4 regions of the Thalassotalea castellviae genome follow, and region 4 is predicted to be linked to each of the others. Evidence: predicted binding sites of a transcription regulator. Region 4 holds the regulator's gene; each other region holds the start of a gene.
The links. Region 4 encodes FNR, which switches genes on or off when oxygen is low (the NO sensors DNR and NnrR bind a similar motif). Its sites were predicted from a motif close to TTGATCTAGATCAA; they were not measured.
Positions count from the first base shown of each region.

Region 1: a site for FNR is predicted at 2,663-2,676, ahead of RM573_RS04975 (CbbQ/NirQ/NorQ/GpvN family protein). Genes of this name have one in related genera too.
Region 2: a site for FNR is predicted at 2,160-2,173, ahead of RM573_RS15485 (GbsR/MarR family transcriptional regulator). Genes of this name have one in related genera too.
Region 3: a site for FNR is predicted at 2,091-2,104, ahead of RM573_RS05005 (nitric oxide reductase activation protein NorD). Genes of this name have one in related genera too.

Region 1 is NZ_JAVRIF010000002.1:274,815-279,312, forward strand. It holds gene RM573_RS04960 (4Fe-4S binding protein) at 1-801, shown strand, start outside; gene RM573_RS04965 (cupredoxin domain-containing protein) at 816-1,175, shown strand; gene RM573_RS04970 (hypothetical protein) at 1,398-2,582, shown strand; gene RM573_RS04975 (CbbQ/NirQ/NorQ/GpvN family protein) at 2,757-3,572, shown strand; gene RM573_RS04980 (cytochrome c oxidase subunit 3 family protein) at 3,565-4,146, shown strand; gene RM573_RS17505 (cytochrome C oxidase subunit IV family protein) at 4,177-4,428, shown strand; gene RM573_RS04985 (hypothetical protein) at 4,450-4,498, shown strand, end outside.
Region 2 is NZ_JAVRIF010000010.1:97,781-102,278, reverse strand. It holds gene cydB (cytochrome d ubiquinol oxidase subunit II) at 1-124, opposite strand, end outside; gene RM573_RS15490 (cytochrome ubiquinol oxidase subunit I) at 121-1,530, opposite strand; gene RM573_RS15485 (GbsR/MarR family transcriptional regulator) at 1,546-2,088, opposite strand; gene RM573_RS15480 (class 1 fructose-bisphosphatase) at 2,327-3,295, opposite strand; gene RM573_RS15475 (zinc-dependent metalloprotease) at 3,572-4,498, shown strand, end outside.
Region 3 is NZ_JAVRIF010000002.1:279,881-284,378, forward strand. It holds gene RM573_RS04990 (c-type cytochrome) at 1-315, shown strand, start outside; gene RM573_RS04995 (cbb3-type cytochrome c oxidase subunit I) at 321-1,706, shown strand; gene RM573_RS05000 (hypothetical protein) at 1,822-2,064, shown strand; gene RM573_RS05005 (nitric oxide reductase activation protein NorD) at 2,168-4,012, shown strand; gene RM573_RS05010 (DnrP protein) at 4,014-4,232, shown strand; gene eda (bifunctional 4-hydroxy-2-oxoglutarate aldolase/2-dehydro-3-deoxy-phosphogluconate aldolase) at 4,355-4,498, opposite strand, start outside.
Region 4 is NZ_JAVRIF010000013.1:38,632-43,129, reverse strand. It holds gene RM573_RS16955 (M14 family metallopeptidase) at 1-956, shown strand, start outside; gene RM573_RS16950 (sulfite exporter TauE/SafE family protein) at 1,029-1,694, shown strand; gene fnr (fumarate/nitrate reduction transcriptional regulator Fnr) at 1,739-2,458, shown strand; gene uspE (universal stress protein UspE) at 2,648-3,577, shown strand; gene RM573_RS16935 (PEP-CTERM sorting domain-containing protein) at 3,923-4,498, opposite strand, start outside.

The DNA.
Region 1 (4,498 bases), on a different contig from region 4:
CCTATCCTTTTTGGTGGAGGCGATAGTATTGATGCAGCGGTAAAGATATTCTCTCGGGTACTCCTTCCTGGCATAGCTTTCGTCGTATTCTCATTTATCTTAATTTGGCGGTTTGGTCGCATCTATTGTGGTTGGTTATGCCCACATTTTTCCGTGGTTGAATTACTTAATGATTTGATGTTGAAACAACTCAACAGAGTGACGTTATGGGAAAAAGCCAGCAAAAAAAATGCGGGAATGTTACCAAAGATAATTGTTACTTTAACCGCCATTTTTATCGCGTTTATATGGGCTATTTCGCTCTTAAGTTACTTATTAAACCCGGCGCAGTTACTCAATGATTTAGTGACTTTTCAGTTAGGGTTTGGCGCAACAATTTTTATTACGGCTGCAACAATTATATTTTCAATCGACTTTATTTTTGCTCGTCATCTGTTTTGTAAATATGGCTGTGCCTTAGGATTATTTCAAAGTTTAATATGGATGGCGAACCCAAAAGCAATGGTAGTAAAATTTGACAGAAAACGTGCCAAAGCTTGCCGAGAATGTAGTTTATCAAACGAAAATAAACCTTGTGATCAAGCCTGCCCTATGCGCCTACCTACTCGGAATGTAAAGCGAGCAAAGTTTACTTGTACTCAATGCGCACAATGTATTGCAGCTTGCGCACAGGTACAAAAGAATAATCCCCATGGCAGTTTATTAACCTGGGTTGATGGTCAAGCGGCTAAAGAAGTAGATCGAGCGGCGGGAACAGTAAAAACATCACAGCAGCTAATTAAAAGTAAAACGATTACATAATTGAGGGAATAACTATGTATGCCATGGCAATGCAAATGCGAGTTAAAAATATCAATGTTAAATACGCTAGTTTCATTCCTTTGTTACTGGTACTAACTTTCAGTAGCAAACTATCCGCAAAAGAAGTGGTCGTAGAAATATATAAAAAAGCCTTTATTCCTGCCGATATTAGGGTTGAAAAAGGAGATACCGTGATATGGAAAAACATTGAAAAGCGTCAATATCATAATGTTTGGTTTAAACAATTTAATACAGAAGAGCCTGATTACTTTTTCCCTGGTGAAAGTTATCAACGTACGTTTAATGACACGGGCGTATTTGTTTATGAATGTGGACCACACCCGAAAATGACAGGGACAGTTACCGTGCAATAAGTAAACACTGGGGTGTCACATTGATGAAAATAAACCTGTAAATCATAGTGAAAATATCTGCTCCAATAATAGGATGTTTAACGACAGCGCGCTAAATTTATTTAGCCAAATAATTTTAAAGCTCAATAACATTAAAACCTGATGATTAAGCATTGCATTGCTGAATAATTTGGGTATGATGCGCGACCTTTATTTATGTTGTGCTGGAGCTTTAAAAGTTCAATGAGAAAGTTGTTATCTTCCCCTGTAAAAATGCCTTTATCTGAAAGTGAAAACTTTATTTACCAAAACATATTAAAATATGTCCCCGAACTTAGCCTGAACTTAATGGCAATTAAAGTAGATGAACACCCGAATGACTTCTTGGGATGGTGTCATCAATTACTCAAGTTATCTCGCGATAGCATCAATATGGATTTGCTTGAGCCGGCACAATTACCGAGCCTAAAAAAATTACACGACATTCTCAAAACAAGTATTAGCCGTGCGCAAATAAAAATGACTCGCATAGCACCATGGCCGATATTTTGTCAGTTTATTCAGCAACAAAAAATAGCGCATGCCTTAGATGAGCGATTAAGATTACTTCAATATATCAACGAGATAAAAACACAGCCTTTGAGTGAAATGATTGAAGAAGACAAACTAGCCTTTGCAGGTAAACACACAAACAAACACGACATTAGCTTATATCAATTTGACGTAGAGTGGTTTGCCTCAACCAAAAGTGCGAAAGTGTTTCATCAATTATTCATTGAACAGCCACAAGCTTTTGATCAGGCTTTAAGTCATATCCCGTTAACCGGAGAGGTAACGTTAAATGAGTATGATAAATTTGTCAGTGCTTACCAAGATATCTTTTCTTCTTACTCATCTGATAAAGCGAATGACAAAAAAGCACCACTGGCGCCAGCAACACGTTTATTGGCAATGAGAAGACCCGATCAATTTATTGCCTTAACCGCCAGTAAAATCGAAACTTTCTGCCAAGGTTTTTCAATAGCCAAATTTAATAACTTCGATTTTTCTGCATATTGGCAGGACATGATAGGTACGATAAGAACTTGTGCTTGGTGGCATCAAGCATCGCCAGAGAATGAGCAAGAGCTTATTTTATGGAATAACCGCGTAATTTTACTTGATGTATTTTTGCATGCGGAAAAAGGCAGTGCGGAAAAATCTAACTACATCAAACTTCGTGATAAGCCTCTTAAGAAAACGACCAAATCAGCCCCAATGGTAAGAAAAAGAAGCAAAGAATCAGCAGAAGCGTTAATTGATCGCGCCTTAGAAGATGAAGAATTACCGGCATATTTACTCAACAAACGTGACACGTTAATTCATCAAGTGAAAGAAGGTAAAACGGTTGAGCAAGCTATCTCATTGATGCGAGCAATTTTTGGTTAAAGCCTCTTTAATTCAATACCAATATACCCAACAAAATTTAGCAACTTGATAGCGATCTAAGCAAAATTCATATCAATGATTTGATCGGTATCAAGTAAGCATCAATCAAATTTGCAGCCATTCCCAGAACCAAGTAATTTAACCTCAGATAACGTCATTTCTTAGTAGGTTCATATGAGCGCCGTAAGTTTAGAAGCAGCAACTCAATTAAAAACTGAGTTATATTATCAAGCACAAGGTAACGAAGTTACCCTGTTTGAATACGCAAATCAGCACCAATTGCCAGTATTAATTAAAGGGCCTACCGGCTGTGGGAAAACGCGTTTTGTTACTCACATGGCTAAAAAGCTGCACAAACCCTTGTATACAGTTTCATGTCACGATGATTTAACCGCCGCTGATTTAGTTGGTCGTCATTTGATTGGTCCTGATGGTACTTATTGGCAAGATGGACCGCTAACTAAAGCGGTACGTGAAGGCGGCATCTGTTATTTAGATGAAGTTGTTGAAGCACGTAAAGATACGACGGTGGTATTGCACCCTCTCGCTGATGATCGTCGTATTTTACCGTTAGAACGAACAGGGGAACTTATAGAAGCAGCGCCGGACTTTATGTTAGTAGTTTCTTATAATCCTGGTTATCAGAATTTATTAAAAGGGATGAAACCTAGCACTCGTCAACGCTTTGTTGCCTTGCGTTTTGAATATCCTACAATGGAGTTAGAACAAGAAATTCTTATTAAAGAAGCTGGCGCCGCACCCAATTTAGCTTTCAAATTGGTTGAGTTAGCTCAAGCATTGCGCCGTTTAGAACAAAATGATTTAGACGAAGTCGCTTCAACACGTTTATTAATTTATGCAGCAAAAATGATGTCTAGCGGGATGAATCCTCTGGATGTTTGCCGCTGTTGTTTAGCAGAGCCTTTATCGGATGATCCTGAAACGATTAAAGCCTTAATGGATGTTGCCCGTATATATTTTGATGAATAACACCCAAGCATTAACAATGCATGAAGATAAAAAGCTACCTGGCGATTTAGCCATGTGGTTTTTTATTTTAGCTGAATTAACTGTTTTTGCTATATTTTTCATTAGCTTTGCCGTTACTGAACAATTAAATTCTGACATGTTCAATCAAGGAAAAGCGCAATTACACCCCATAGCGGGACTGTTAAATACACTAGCATTGATCACCAGTAGTTTTTTTGTTGCATTAGCCCTTAACACCGTCCATCAAGGTCATAGCAAGATTTCTGTCAAATGGCTGATCACAGCCCTTGTATTCGCAGTTTTATACTTAGTGGTGAAAATGTGGGAATACCAATCGCTTTTTAGGCTAGGGATCAATCTAGAAACCAACACATTTTTTACTTTGTACTTTTTAATCACTGCATTTCATTTTTTACATGTCATTTTAGGTATGATTATTCTTAGCTATATCACAATTAGAACCTACAAAGGTGCTTATCGCGACAATATTTCTGGTTTCGAAGCGGGGGCAAGTTATTGGCATATGGTCGATTTATTATGGATTATTTTATTCCCTTTAATCTACGTTATCTAATACAAAAAGCTCAAACAGAGACAAGCAACTATGACTCGAAAACAAATTATTCTCAGTTGGTTAAGCTTAATATGCCTAACATGTATATCTGTATTTGCGAGTGATTTTATCGATAATATTCAGTTATTTATCATCGTAGTCATGTTAATAGTTTTTATCAAAGGTCAACAAATTGTCGATGTTTTTATGGAATTAAAAACGGCCCCTACCTTTTGGCGATTATTATTGATAAGTTATACCTTTTTAATCCCCTTAATTATTTCAATAATTTATCTCATTTAGTATAAAAACGGAGTATGGTTTATGTCACAGACAAAAAACACTTTACATTCCGCGACTATTTATCAAGCAT
Region 2 (4,498 bases), on a different contig from region 4:
TATCTCTTGGTAGTAATACACCAACGCCTAAATCGTATCCGTCTAAAATGGCATACACTAAAAACGATAATGCCATTAACCCTAAAAATACCGCTGGTAACCAATCATTTTCTGGCATTATCATAAGGCACTCCCGGTTGATTCTTTAGTAGGCGCTTCCAGTAATTTTTCGTTTTGCATGTCTGAAAGTGTTAAATCTTTTTGTTCTAAATTAATTGCTCGATGTGCCATAACAAACAAAGTGCTGATATAAGCAAAAAGTACAAATGCATACACTAATGCATAGATGGTTAATGAAACGGCAATATTTTCTGGAGGTGTTGTGGTAACTGCATCTCGCGTTCGGAGTAAACCGCTGACTAAATAAGGTTGTCGACCAATTTCGGTAACATACCATCCCGCAATAGTGGCTACCCAACCTGAAAAAGTCATCGCTATGGTGCTTTTTAATAACCAAGCAGGAAATTGTTTTTTATAGATAAAAAAGTAACAACCCAACCACGAAGCAAGTAGCATCATTAAACCAACGGCTATCATAATACGAAAGCTGAAAAACACGGGAGCAACAGGTGGGTGCTCTCCTTTAAACTCATTTAGTCCTTTTACTTCGCCATAGATATCATGAGTTAAAATTAAACTCGCTAAATTGGGGATAGCAATTTCAAAATGATTCTCACGGGCTTTTTCATCCGGAATGGCAAATAATACTAAAGGTAACCCTTGTTCTGTTTGCCAAGCTCCTTCCATGGCAGCAATTTTGGCCGGTTGATGTTTTAACGTATTTAGCCCGTGTAAATCGCCAACAAAAATCTGTAAGGGTATGGTGATAGCCGCTACGAAAATTGCAAATTTAAGGGCCACTTTCGCGGAAGGTTTATGGTCACCTTTATAAATACGATAGGCAGAAATTCCAGCAACAAAAAAGGCAGCAGTAAGTCCCGAAGCTAAAAGCATATGCGTAACTCGGTAAGGCATAGAGGGATTAAATATAACTTCTAGCCAACTGGTAACATAAGCAACGCCGTCAATCATTTCATAACCCTGTGGGGTTTGCATCCAAGAGTCGAGTGCGAGAATCCAAAAGGCTGACATCGTCGTGCCAATAGCAACAAGTAACGTGGCAAACGTATGCACACGCGCAGACACTCGTTCACTCCCAAATAACATGATGGATAAAAACGAAGCTTCTAAAAAGAAAGCCGTTAATACTTCATAACCGAGTAATGGTCCTGCAATATTGCCAACCGTTTCCATGTAACCTGGCCAATTTGTGCCAAATTGAAACGACATTGTGATACCGGTAACCACACCAATGGCAAACGTTAGCGCAAAAATACGGACCCAAAAACGATAAATACGTTGCCATGTTTCATCTTGAGTTTGGTTATAACGTACTTTAAAAAATAACAACATCCAACATAAGGCTATGTTGATAGTCGGGAAAAGAATATGAAAACTAATATTTAATGCAAACTGAATGCGTGACAGCATAAAGCTTAATTCATTTGGATCCGCAGCAACATCTAACATGGCGGTAGCACTCCGTTATTTACTTAAAAATCTTTCTTTGGCATCTAAAATTTTACCAACCCCTGAGCCCAGCTTAAGTAGCGTGGATAATTTATCTGAAGACATGTTTTGCAGCTCTGTGCTCCAAATTGTGACCATTTCCATTAAGTCATGCATGTCTTGTACACGTTGTTGAGTGTACTTATCTGCTTCGTTGGCGGGATCTTGTAACAGCGCATCCCTGAAGGTTGATAACGTTGGGTCTAATTCGCGCTTCCTTCTTTCAATAATTAAGGTGCGTGCTATTTCCCAAATATCTTTTGGTGCTGAAAAATACTCTTTGCGATCGCCTGGAATGTGTTGCAGCTTAATTAAATTCCAAGATTTTAATTCTTTAATTCCCATGCTGACATTAGAGCGAGAAATTAATAACGCATCGCTAATTTGATCTGCATTTAGTGGTTGCTCTGTTAATACAATTAATGCATACATTTGACCTAAAGTGCGATTTAGTCCCCAGCGAGAACCCATTTCACCAAAATGAGAAATAAGTGATTGTTGCATTGGTGTGACGGTCATGTGCTATCTCCCAAAAATAACCTTTAGTTATTTTTGAATTTTCAGTAATTTCTGAAAATTGTAAACCTTTATTGATTTATGTCAATTAAATAACGTTTTTTTTAACAGAATATCGATAGTTTTGCTGACATTTTAAGGAAAATTAGCCGAGCAGTTTTTAGATTTTTTGAAAGAGAGTAGTGAACTAAACCTGTCTGCATCATAAGTTAGCAAGTGCAGACAGGTTTATTTAAAAAATTTATTGGTAATAAGCTAAACAGGCTTCAACTTCATTTTTAGAGCCCATGATAACTTCTACGCGTTGATGAATACTTTCGGGTTCAATATCCATAATGCGTTGTTTCGAAGTCATAGCTAAACCACCCGCTTGTTCAATAAGGTAACTCATTGGGTTCGCTTCATACATTAACCGTAATTTATACGGTTGCTCTGGATTTTTACTGTCGGCAGGGTAGGTAAATATCCCACCTCGTTGCAATACTCGATGAATATCCCCCACCATTGCTGCTATCCAGCGCATGTTAAAGTTTTTGCCGCGCGGCCCAGTATCTCCGGCTAATAAATCATTAATGTAATTTTGCATAGGGGCTTGCCAAAAACGTTGATTAGACATATTCACAGCAAACTCTTTGGTGTCTTGTGGCACTTGCACATTGCGTTCAACTAGTAAGAAACCGCCATGGGTTCTGTCTAACACATAAAAATGCGTGCCTTTACCTGTTGTCATGACTAACATGGTTGACGGACCGTATAATACATAACCGGCACACACTTGTTTATGACCTGCTTGTTTAAATTGCTCTGGATCATCAGCAGCCATGCCTGGAATTGCTTCATGAATTGAGAAAATAGTCCCAATTAATGAATTAATATCGATGTTTGAACTACCATCTAATGGATCAAATGAAACGAGAAACTTACCATCTTCATCACCGGCAACTGAATTATCTTCTTCTTCAGAAGATATTGCTTTAACAAATCCAGACTCCAACAATATATCTTTAATTAATTCATTGGCGACAACGTCAAGTTTTTTTTGTACTTCGCCTTGAATATTTTCATCTAAGGTTGAACCCAATAAACCGCCTAAGTGCGCTTGGCTTACACGAAAGGAAATTTCTTTTGTCGCCGCTAATATGGTTTTTATTAGGGAAATTAAATCTAATGAGACATTATCTTCACGTAAAGCTGGGGCAAGTCGTTGCATTGTTTTACCTAATTTTAAGATTTTTACTCGTTATTGAGTAAATTGTATATTATATTTATTTGGCTTTATTGAACCTTTACTGTTCATGTAAAGCAGGTGCGTTAAATCGTCAGATGCGAAAAACTAATTTCTTAAATGGTATATAACCGAAAATTACCTATTTTCATTTTGACGTTCATCTTAATTATAACAATAAATTGCCGGTTAATCAGTAGCCATTTTCTCTAATTACCGGTGAAAAATTTCTCTGTATCGCGCAATTGAAAAGGAAAATATATGAAATTGCTCAAAAATATTCTTTTATTACTCACCTGCAGTATTTTTTCGCTGCACGCGTCAACTAGCTTTGGTGATTTTATAAAAGGAAAAACCTTACAAGAAGGCTATTTTTCTTTTTATTTAGATGATGAAGCAGGCAAAGTTTACTTAGCCATTGATAAATTTGATCAAGCGTTTCTTTTTCAAAGCTCAATGCCTCATGGTATTGGCTCAAATGATATTGGCCTTGATCGTGGTCAATTAGGTGATACACGTTTAGTGCAATTTGAACGAGTTGGCAATAAAGTGTTTCTTCGTCAAAAAAATACTTATTATCGAGCAAACAGTCAAAATGTTTTAGAAAAAAAAGCAGTTAATGAAGCGTTTGCCAGCTCAATTATTTGGGGGTTTAAGGTTGAAACTACTTCTAAAGACAAAGCGGTGGTTTTAATTGATTACACCCCTTTTTTACTTTCAGATATTCATAATATTTCGGATACCTTAAAAAGACGTAAAGAAGGCAATTTTAAGATAGACGCTAGCCGCAGTGGTTTGTATAAAAAACGTATAAAAGCATTTCCCAAAAATACCGAGTTAGAGGCAACCGTTACTTATAAAGGCAGCGGTGCTGGTAAATACTTACGCACGGTAACCCCTGAAAATAGTGCGATTACCGTAAATCTTCATCATTCATTAATTAAATTACCGGATGATAATTATCAAACGCGTGCTTTTCATCCGTTCAGTGGATTTTGGTCACACTCTTACGCTGACTATGCGAGTGCTATTGATCAACCATTAATTAAACGCGTGATCCCTCGTCATCGATTAACGAAAAAAAATCCTGCGGCGAAAGTCAGCGAAGCCGTTGAACCGATTATTTATTATTTAGATGCTGGCGTACCAGAGCCGGTTAAAAGTGCATTGTTAGACGGAGCTCGTTGG
Region 3 (4,498 bases), on a different contig from region 4:
CTTACCGAGTCTGTAGCGCGGGGTAAGGCGTTATGGGAAGACAACAATTGTGTAGGTTGTCATTCTTTAATTGGTGAAGGTGCCTATTTCGCGCCTGAATTAGGTAATGTTTATATTCGCCGCGGTGGTGGAAATATTGATGCTTTCAAAAGCTTCATGAGAGGTTGGATGAACGCACAACCACTCAATATTCCTGGTCGTCGCCAAATGCCTAATTTTCATTTAAATGATCAACAAATTGATGATTTAGCTGAGTTTCTGAAGTTTACAGCAGAAATGGACGTTAATGATTGGCCACCAAATGATGAAGGGTAAGTAAGATGAGTACTTTAAAATTTCAATCTCAAGCCGTTGCAAAACCTTATTTTGTATTCGCACTAATCTTATTTGCAGGTCAAATCTTGTTTGGTCTGATCATGGGGTTACAATATGTTGTTGGCGACTTTTTAGCTGGCGCTATTCCTTTTAACGTTGCACGTATGGTTCATACTAACCTACTGATTGTTTGGCTATTATTTGGCTTTATGGGCGCAGCTTATTATTTAATACCTGAAGAAGCTGAAACAGAACTTCATAGTCCTAAACTGGCTATCGCCTTATTTTGGGTTTTTGCGGCAGCTGGAGTGTTAACTATATTAGGTTACTTATTAGTGCCTTATTCAACGTTAGCGCATATCACAGGCAATGAATATTTCCCAACGATGGGACGTGAGTTTTTAGAACAACCCACCATTACCAAAATAGGTATTGTTGTTGTTGCATTGGGCTTCTTATTTAATATAGGTATGACCATATTAAAAGGCCGTAAAACAGTAATAAATATGGTGCTTTTAACTGGTTTAGTTGGTCTAGCGGTTTTCTTTTTATTCTCTTTCTATAACCCGGCGAATATTGCCCTAGATAAATATTTCTGGTGGTTTGTTGTTCATTTATGGGTTGAAGGCGTTTGGGAATTAATCATGGGGGCAATATTAGCGTTCATCTTAATCAAGACGACGGGTGTTGATCGCGAAGTCATTGAAAAATGGTTATATGTCATTATCGCTATGGCACTAATCACCGGAATTTTAGGAACAGGCCATCACTTCTATTGGTTAGCTACACCTGAGTATTGGCAATGGGTAGGCTCTATTTTCTCAGCGTTAGAACCATTACCATTCTTTGCTATGGTGCTATATGCCTTTAACATGGTGAATCGTCGTCGTCGAGAACACCCGAATAAAGCCGCTACTTTATGGGCTTTAGGTACGGCAGTAATGGCATTTTTAGGCGCAGGTGTATGGGGTTTCTTACACACATTAGCACCAGTAAACTATTACACACATGGTTCACAAATTACCGCAGCTCATGGTCATATGGCTTTTTACGGCGCTTACGCCATGATAGTCATGACGATTATTTCGTATGCAATGCCTAAGATTCGCGGTATTGGCGAAGCCAACTGTAATCGTGCACAAGTATGGGAAATGTGGGGCTTTTGGTTAATGACTGTCGCTATGGTTTTCATCACACTGTTCTTAACCGGTGCTGGGGTATTACAAGTGTGGTTACAACGGTTACCAGAAACAGGTGAAGCTTTAAGTTTTATGGCAACACAAGACAAACTGTCTATTTTTTATTGGTTACGTGAAATAGCAGGGGTGTTTTTCTTAATCGGGTTACTTGCATATTTTAGAAGTTTCTTCGTCAAAGAAAAAACCGCTTAAATCATTGTTCGCTTATAATTTAACTCAAGCTCATCAGTTGAGTTTGAGTTAAATTTTTCATTAAGCCATGGAATATCAATGCTTTACTTTAAATTTTACTGTAGAAGGCGAGACAATGAATGATCAATTACCCGTAAAACGGACAAAGAAACGTAAGTTACAAAAAGTAGCGACTTTTATTAGCTATGTTGCTATTTTAATTGCTATCGCATGCGCAGCTTTTTTATTGATGGTTGATGCAGAAGAAAAAGTGATGCGAGCCAGTCTAGGTGCCACCAGTTTTTTCTTTTTTATGGTCGGGTTAGTACTTCACACCATCGGCAATAGCGACTTACCAGATTTAACAATAAAAAAATAATTTTTGCCGCTAAAATCCTCTCACTATTGATGTATATCACATAAATCTTCTTTACTTATTGTTACAGTGATCACATGTTTTACTGATTAATTAACAGGTTTTTATGGAAGAGTGGGTTGGCGAGCTTTGGCATAAATATATCACGCGTAAAGCAAGCACAAGTTTTGCTGATGCTAAAGTTAATTTTTCACAAGTCAGTAAATCTATCGGTATGGTTTATCGCGCACTTGGCGGTGAAGATATTAAACGTGTGGAAGCCGCAACACCTCGTGATTATCTTGTCAGACGCACTATTCTTCAAAAAATATCAGGTGAAAACAAACAAATTAGTTTGGCATGGCAAGACGAAGATAGCCTTCGATTACCTGAATCTTTAGCCGTATTTCCCTCCACTGAATTAAATTATGACCTTTATATATGGTTAGCGGTTCTTGCTGCTAATCATCATGGAAAATTTCAGCATTGGGCTAATGATAATCAACGTTTAGTTGTGAAGGTACTCAAAAAATATCCAGCCATGAAACCGCGTTATCAACGATTAGCACAAGCGACGGTTGATATACGACCAGTTTTTGGCAAGCTCCCAGACAATGAACAAGCCATGGAAAAGTCTATCATTGAGGCGATATTATCTCCAGGTTCAGTCAGTCATTTTCCGATCGTTAATTTTGCCCCGCAAGCGGTCCATTTGTGGCTATACCCGTCGGCGCATGTTGATCCTCAACTTTTACCTGAGTACCAAGAGATAGATGACTTAGCGCAAGGGAAAGAAAAAACGAAACCATTAGCTAAGAGTGCCGCTAGTAGAAAAAAAGCTGAGCGTATTGACTCACCAGAAAATCGAGATGGCATGATGATTTTTCGTTTAGAAAGCATGTTTTCATGGAGTGAGTTTTCAAAATTAGACAGAGGGACTGACGATACCGAAGAAGAAGATGAACAGTATCAGAGCGTTGCAGAAGATCTTGACCAAATTTCATTATCTCAACAACAAAACCAAAAAAGTGCTTCGATAAAAATTGATCTTGACCTCCCTTCCGCATCAGAAGATGACTTTCCCATAGGGGATGGCATTTCCTTGCCAGAGTGGCATTATAAAAAACAGCAACTCGAAGCGGATCGTTGTTTGCTCCAACCTATGCTCCCAAAAGGTGCCATGCCACAAAAACTGCCAATAAAATTGCAAAAATCAGCAAAAATCATTCAAAGTCAATTTGAACAGATGCGTAATCTACGTTATTGGTTGAAAGGACAAGCCCAAGGTGAAGAATTAGATTTAAATGCCTGGTTAGATTTTCATGTTGAAAAGCAAATATCTGCCACTCAAGAAAAAGGACTCTATCAAAGTTTTCGAGGCAATAATCGCGATATATCGACCTTGTTGTTAGCCGATTTATCCATGTCTACCGATGCATACCTTGATAATGAAAACCGGGTCATAGACGTCGTTAAAGATTCGATGATGTTATTTGCTGAAGCATTAAACAGTGTCGGAGATAATTTTGCTATGTATGGTTTTTCTTCAGTAAAAAGAAGCCATGTAAGATTTAGTTTATTAAAAAACTTTAATGAAACATACAATGATGACATTCGTGGCCGAGTTCAAGCGATCCGACCTGGTTTTTACACCCGCATGGGGGCTGCAATTCGTCAAGCCACTCAGGTGATTCACGAACAACAAAACAGTCAAAAACTATTATTGATTTTAACTGACGGTAAGCCCAATGATATTGATTATTATGAAGGCAGGTTTGGTATTGAAGATACACGTCAGGCGGTTAAAGAAGCAATAAAACTCGGAATCAAGCCATTTTGTATAACCATTGATGTAGAAGCACAAGACTACCTACCTTATTTGTTTGGTAGTGATGGCTTTACCGTTATTTTAAAACCTTCGCAGCTGCCTTTGCGTTTGCCTCAGCTATATCATCAATTAACGAGTCATTAATATGTCAAATAAAATGATTACTTGCTTGTTTTGCCAGTCGATAAACCGTCTTGACGTTCAGCAAGAGACATCAAAAGAATATGGAAACTGTATTAACTGTGGCATGCCGCTAAGTAAAGAAACTCCCAATAGTACCAGCGCCAGAAAAAAACGTTTTCTCCCTTTATTCTGGTTTGTAGTTATTTTTTGTTTAGTGATGATCTTTTATTTACCCAGATAAATTTATTCCTGAAAAATATATAAGACGTAAAACAAGCGAGAATACATCACGCCCGTTAAAACCAAGTATAAAAAAAACCGCCTAAACAGACGGTTTTTCGTGAATATCTATCTTGTATGATTTTAACTTTGATTGGCTAATTTACACGCGTCGGTAATTTTATCCCACTGGCCATTTTCTACCCAGCTTTTCGGTGCAACCCAACTACCACCAATGGCAAAACAATTACCTAACTTAAGGTAATCTTCCTTATTTTCCTGATTAAC
Region 4 (4,498 bases):
TACCAACCGTGATTGATGTAGCCGGTAAACATGTTGATAAATGTCGTGTTATTGTCACTTTATTACATGGTAATGAACCATCAGGATTAATTGCCATTCACCGTTGGTTGACTTCCTTAGGGGAATTACCGACACCGCAAACGAATATTAGGTTTATTATTTGTTCAGTAGAGGCCGCGAATGCCAGCCCGTTACTAAGTCAACGTTTTTTACCGCATGGAATTGATCTAAATCGCTGTTTTGGTATTTCACGAAATGATGGTTACTATGCTCGAGCTCGACTCATTGAAGAAGCCATTAGAGAAGTAACCCCTGAATTCGTCGTTGACTTACATAACTGTTCGGGTTCAAGTCCTGCTTTTGCTGTATCGCCGACGTTATCAATGAAAGAAATCGCGTTAACTTCATTTTTTTGCGATGCGGTAATTTTATCAGGCTTACAAATAGGCGCATTAACTGAACAAGCTTTTAGTTGTCCAACCATAACAATTGAGTGTGGAGGCAGTAATGACGAACAAGCGCATGAAGTCGCTTTTGAAGGAATACAAAACATCGCTGAATGTCCGCCAAACGTTAATTACCCACAAAAAAAATCCGTTGAGATAATTTGTAAACCCTTACGGTTAACGTTAAAAAACAATGTAGAACTAACCTATAGCCATCACTATGAAGGTGAATGTGGTGTGACGTTATTAGATAATATTGAGCAATTTAATTATGGTGGCGCTCATCAAGGTCAAATGCTAGGTTGGTTAGATTCAAAAGGGTTAAAAAATTTGCAATTATTAAATGAAGATCAAGAAAACGTTATCGACGAATTTTTCACTTTACGAGACAATCAATTAGTCTGTGCAACTCATTTGAGAATATTTAAAGCAACAACAAACAAGTTTATCGCCAAAAATGATTGTTTATTTTATGTCGTTAAACATTCTTTAGGAACCTTTGAAACGTGATAAATAGTTTTTACCTGTGATGAATAATGTTAACCTCCAGCCAAGATTGTCAGTGAAAGATATTGTCTTTGTATGGAATTAGATTTTCTATCAGCCTTCGTCATCGGTTTATTAGGTGGTGGTCATTGTATTGCGATGTGTGGAGGCATTACCACCATGCTTACGTCTGCATTACCGCAACAAATAAACAAAACCCCCTTTATATTAAGCTATAACGTAGGGCGAATATTTTCGTATTCTTTGATAGGTGCTATCGCAGGTTTAACCGGCTCACTCGCAATTAAACACTTAGGATTTCCTATTGTCACTTTAAAAATTATTGCCGGTATTTTTTTAATCTTGCTCGGATTATACATTGGTCAATGGTTATTATGGATATCAAAAGTTGAAGTAATTGGTAAACACCTTTGGCAACACTTATCGCCTTTAAGTAAAAAGATAATTCCGATAAAGAGTGTAAAGAAATCTTTCCTTTTAGGTACCTTATGGGGTTGGTTACCATGTGGTTTAGTTTATTCAACATTAACCTGGTCTTTAGCCAGCGGCAACGCAATAAAAGGAGGTTTGATCATGATGTTTTTTGGGCTTGGTACTTTACCTGCGTTATTGACGGTTTCATTTGGTTTTACTTTTATAAAGCTATTAATGCAAAATAATTATTTTAGAAAAACTATGGCGTTATTACTAATAAGTTATGGTATCTTGACGCTAAAATTTGCATATACACAAATGTTCTAATACCATACTCGAAGTGGATAATTAACTTAGATGTTAAGGAAAATATGTACAAGAATCAAAGCGCATCACAACAACATATTCATTGCCAAAATTGTAGCATCAGTGAACTTTGTCTACCGTATTCTCTTGATGAAAAAGAGTTAGAAACCCTTGATGAAATCATTGACCGGAAACGCCCTATCCATAAAGGTGAGCAGCTTTTTCAAGATGGTCAAACTATGCAGTCCTTATACGCTATACGCTCTGGCACTTTCAAAACGTTTACGGTAAACGAAAGTGGTGAAGAACAAATTACCGGCTTCCATTTAGCAGGAGATTTATTAGGGTTTGATGCCATAGCAGAGTCTGAACATCCGAGCTTTGCAAAAGCATTAGAAACTTCAATGGTTTGTGAAATCCCCTATAATACCTTAGATAATTTATCTAATCATATGCCAAAGCTTAAAAAGCAAATCCTTCGTATGATGAGCTCTGAAATTAAAAATGATCAAGAAATGTTAACTTTATTGAACCGTAAGAATGCTGAGCAGCGTCTTGCTACATTTTTATGTGCCTTAAGCGCCCGTTATCACGCTAGGGGATTATCAGCCACTGAGTTCAGGTTGACGATGACTCGCAGTGATATTGGCAATTATATCGGCTTAACGGTTGAAACAATTAGTCGCTTATTGAATCGATTCAATAAAAATGACTTAATTAAAGTTGATGGCAAGCTTATTACGATTTTAGACAGCGATAAGCTTGAAGATTGTGCTGCGCTATAGCAGCAGATCACTCTCCCACATACTTTTCCTTGCGTAAATATTTCTCAAACATCTGTAAAGTATTTGCTTGCTTAACTTTTCCTTCAATACGACCAATTTATTGATTTAAAACAATCTTCAACTATGTGTTATATAAGAATATAACTATACTGATAGTAAATCATTAACATGAGTTATTCTGGAGCGAATATGGAAAAGTATCATCAAATATTAGCAATCATAGATCCAACCACTGAAGATCAAAAAGCCTTAAAAAGAGCGATTGAATTAGCCAAACAAACTCAGGCCACCATCACAGCTTTCCTTTCGATATATGATTTTTCTTATGAGATGACTACCATGCTGTCAAACGATGAGCGTGAAGCTATGCGCAACTCGTTAATTAATGATCGTATTCAATGGTTGAATGAGTTAATTAACGTTTTACCACACGATAATATTGCAATAGATACTAAAGTAATTTGGCACAATAGACCTTTTGAACCCATTATTGAAGAAGTATTAAATAATGGCTATGACATAGTCATTAAAGGGACACATCAGCACGATAAATTAAAATCAGTCATATTCACGCCAACTGATTGGCATATCTTAAGAAAATGTCCCTGTCCTGTTTTATTAGTGAAAGATCATTTATGGCCGATGAATGGCAATATTGTCGCGGCACTCAATGTAGGCAGTGCTGAAGCAGAGCATCAATCTTTAAATGTAAAAATAACAGAAGAAGCGATCAATCTATCAAAATTGATCAAGGCAAATGTTCATTTGGTCAACTCTTTCCCTGGCACTCCCGTTAATATCGCAATTGAGATCCCTGAATTTAATGCAAACGAATACAACGAATCCATGTTAAGTCATCATATAGAAGCGATGGATGAGCATGCTCAACAGTTTGCAATCAGTAAAGAGCACACCCATGTGGAAGAAGGTTTACCAGAAGATATCATTGTCAGGCTGGCAGACGAATTAGATGCAGAATTAGTGATCTTAGGTACTATTGGCCGAACAGGATTATCCGCTGCCCTGATCGGGAATACTGCTGAACATTTAATTGATAATTTAAACTGTGATGTTTTAGCCTTAAAACCGGATGGATATGTTTCACCACTTGCCAATTAACGCTTATGTTAAAGACCATTTTATCAATGTATTAAATAATAAGTTTAATACGCAAACAAGGTAACACATTGCTTGTTTTATTTACTAGGGCCGTTTTGCTGAAATAGCAAAGCGGCTTATTTTTTCAGTAAAAATATTTATTTTTATTTTTATATTTATCAAGAAAATTAATTAACAAAAGTGATGAAAGAACTTTAACAGACTAATGTTGATTGATTCTGATGGAGACAATTTAAAATAACAGCCCAAAACGGCTCAACATCAACGTTAGATATGGTGTTGTTTGTCTTTAAAAATAAAAACACTGATCTAATTGATCAGTGTTTTACATTACCACGTAAATATTTAACCTTTTTGGTTAAATTTACGGAAAGCCAACCCTATTAAGCCCAAAGCAAAAATAGCTAGTGTTGAGGGTTCAGGAACGTCTGTTTGAGGAGAGTATGCGCCATATACAGCAGAGCCAAAATGTGCACTTCCCCCTAGAAATGTATGATTTTGATTGACGAGATCTAAAAGGTAATAACCATTAGTATAGTCATTAGCATATAAATTCCCATTGGCATCAAAAGCGATCGTTTCACTTGCTGGTGCAGACATTAAAAAAGTAGAAACTAGTGTATTAGGATCAATAACATACAATTGACCAGAGTCAACAGCAAAGATGGTACCCGCAAGAAAGGTTCCTAAAATAGTTTCTACATTGGTTGTTGCAACTGATATTCCATCGTATGAGCTATGCCCTACAAATGCTCCTAAATAAGTTGTCGCCGCATTAGAGGTATTGATACTATATAAACCAGTACTGGTAGCGCTTAACAAGTTGTTATTTAAATCAAAGGTTGCTGACTCTGAACTCCCTTGCCAAAGTCCACTGCCGATAAGTGAGGTTGAGCCATTATTAATGTCAACTGAATAGAC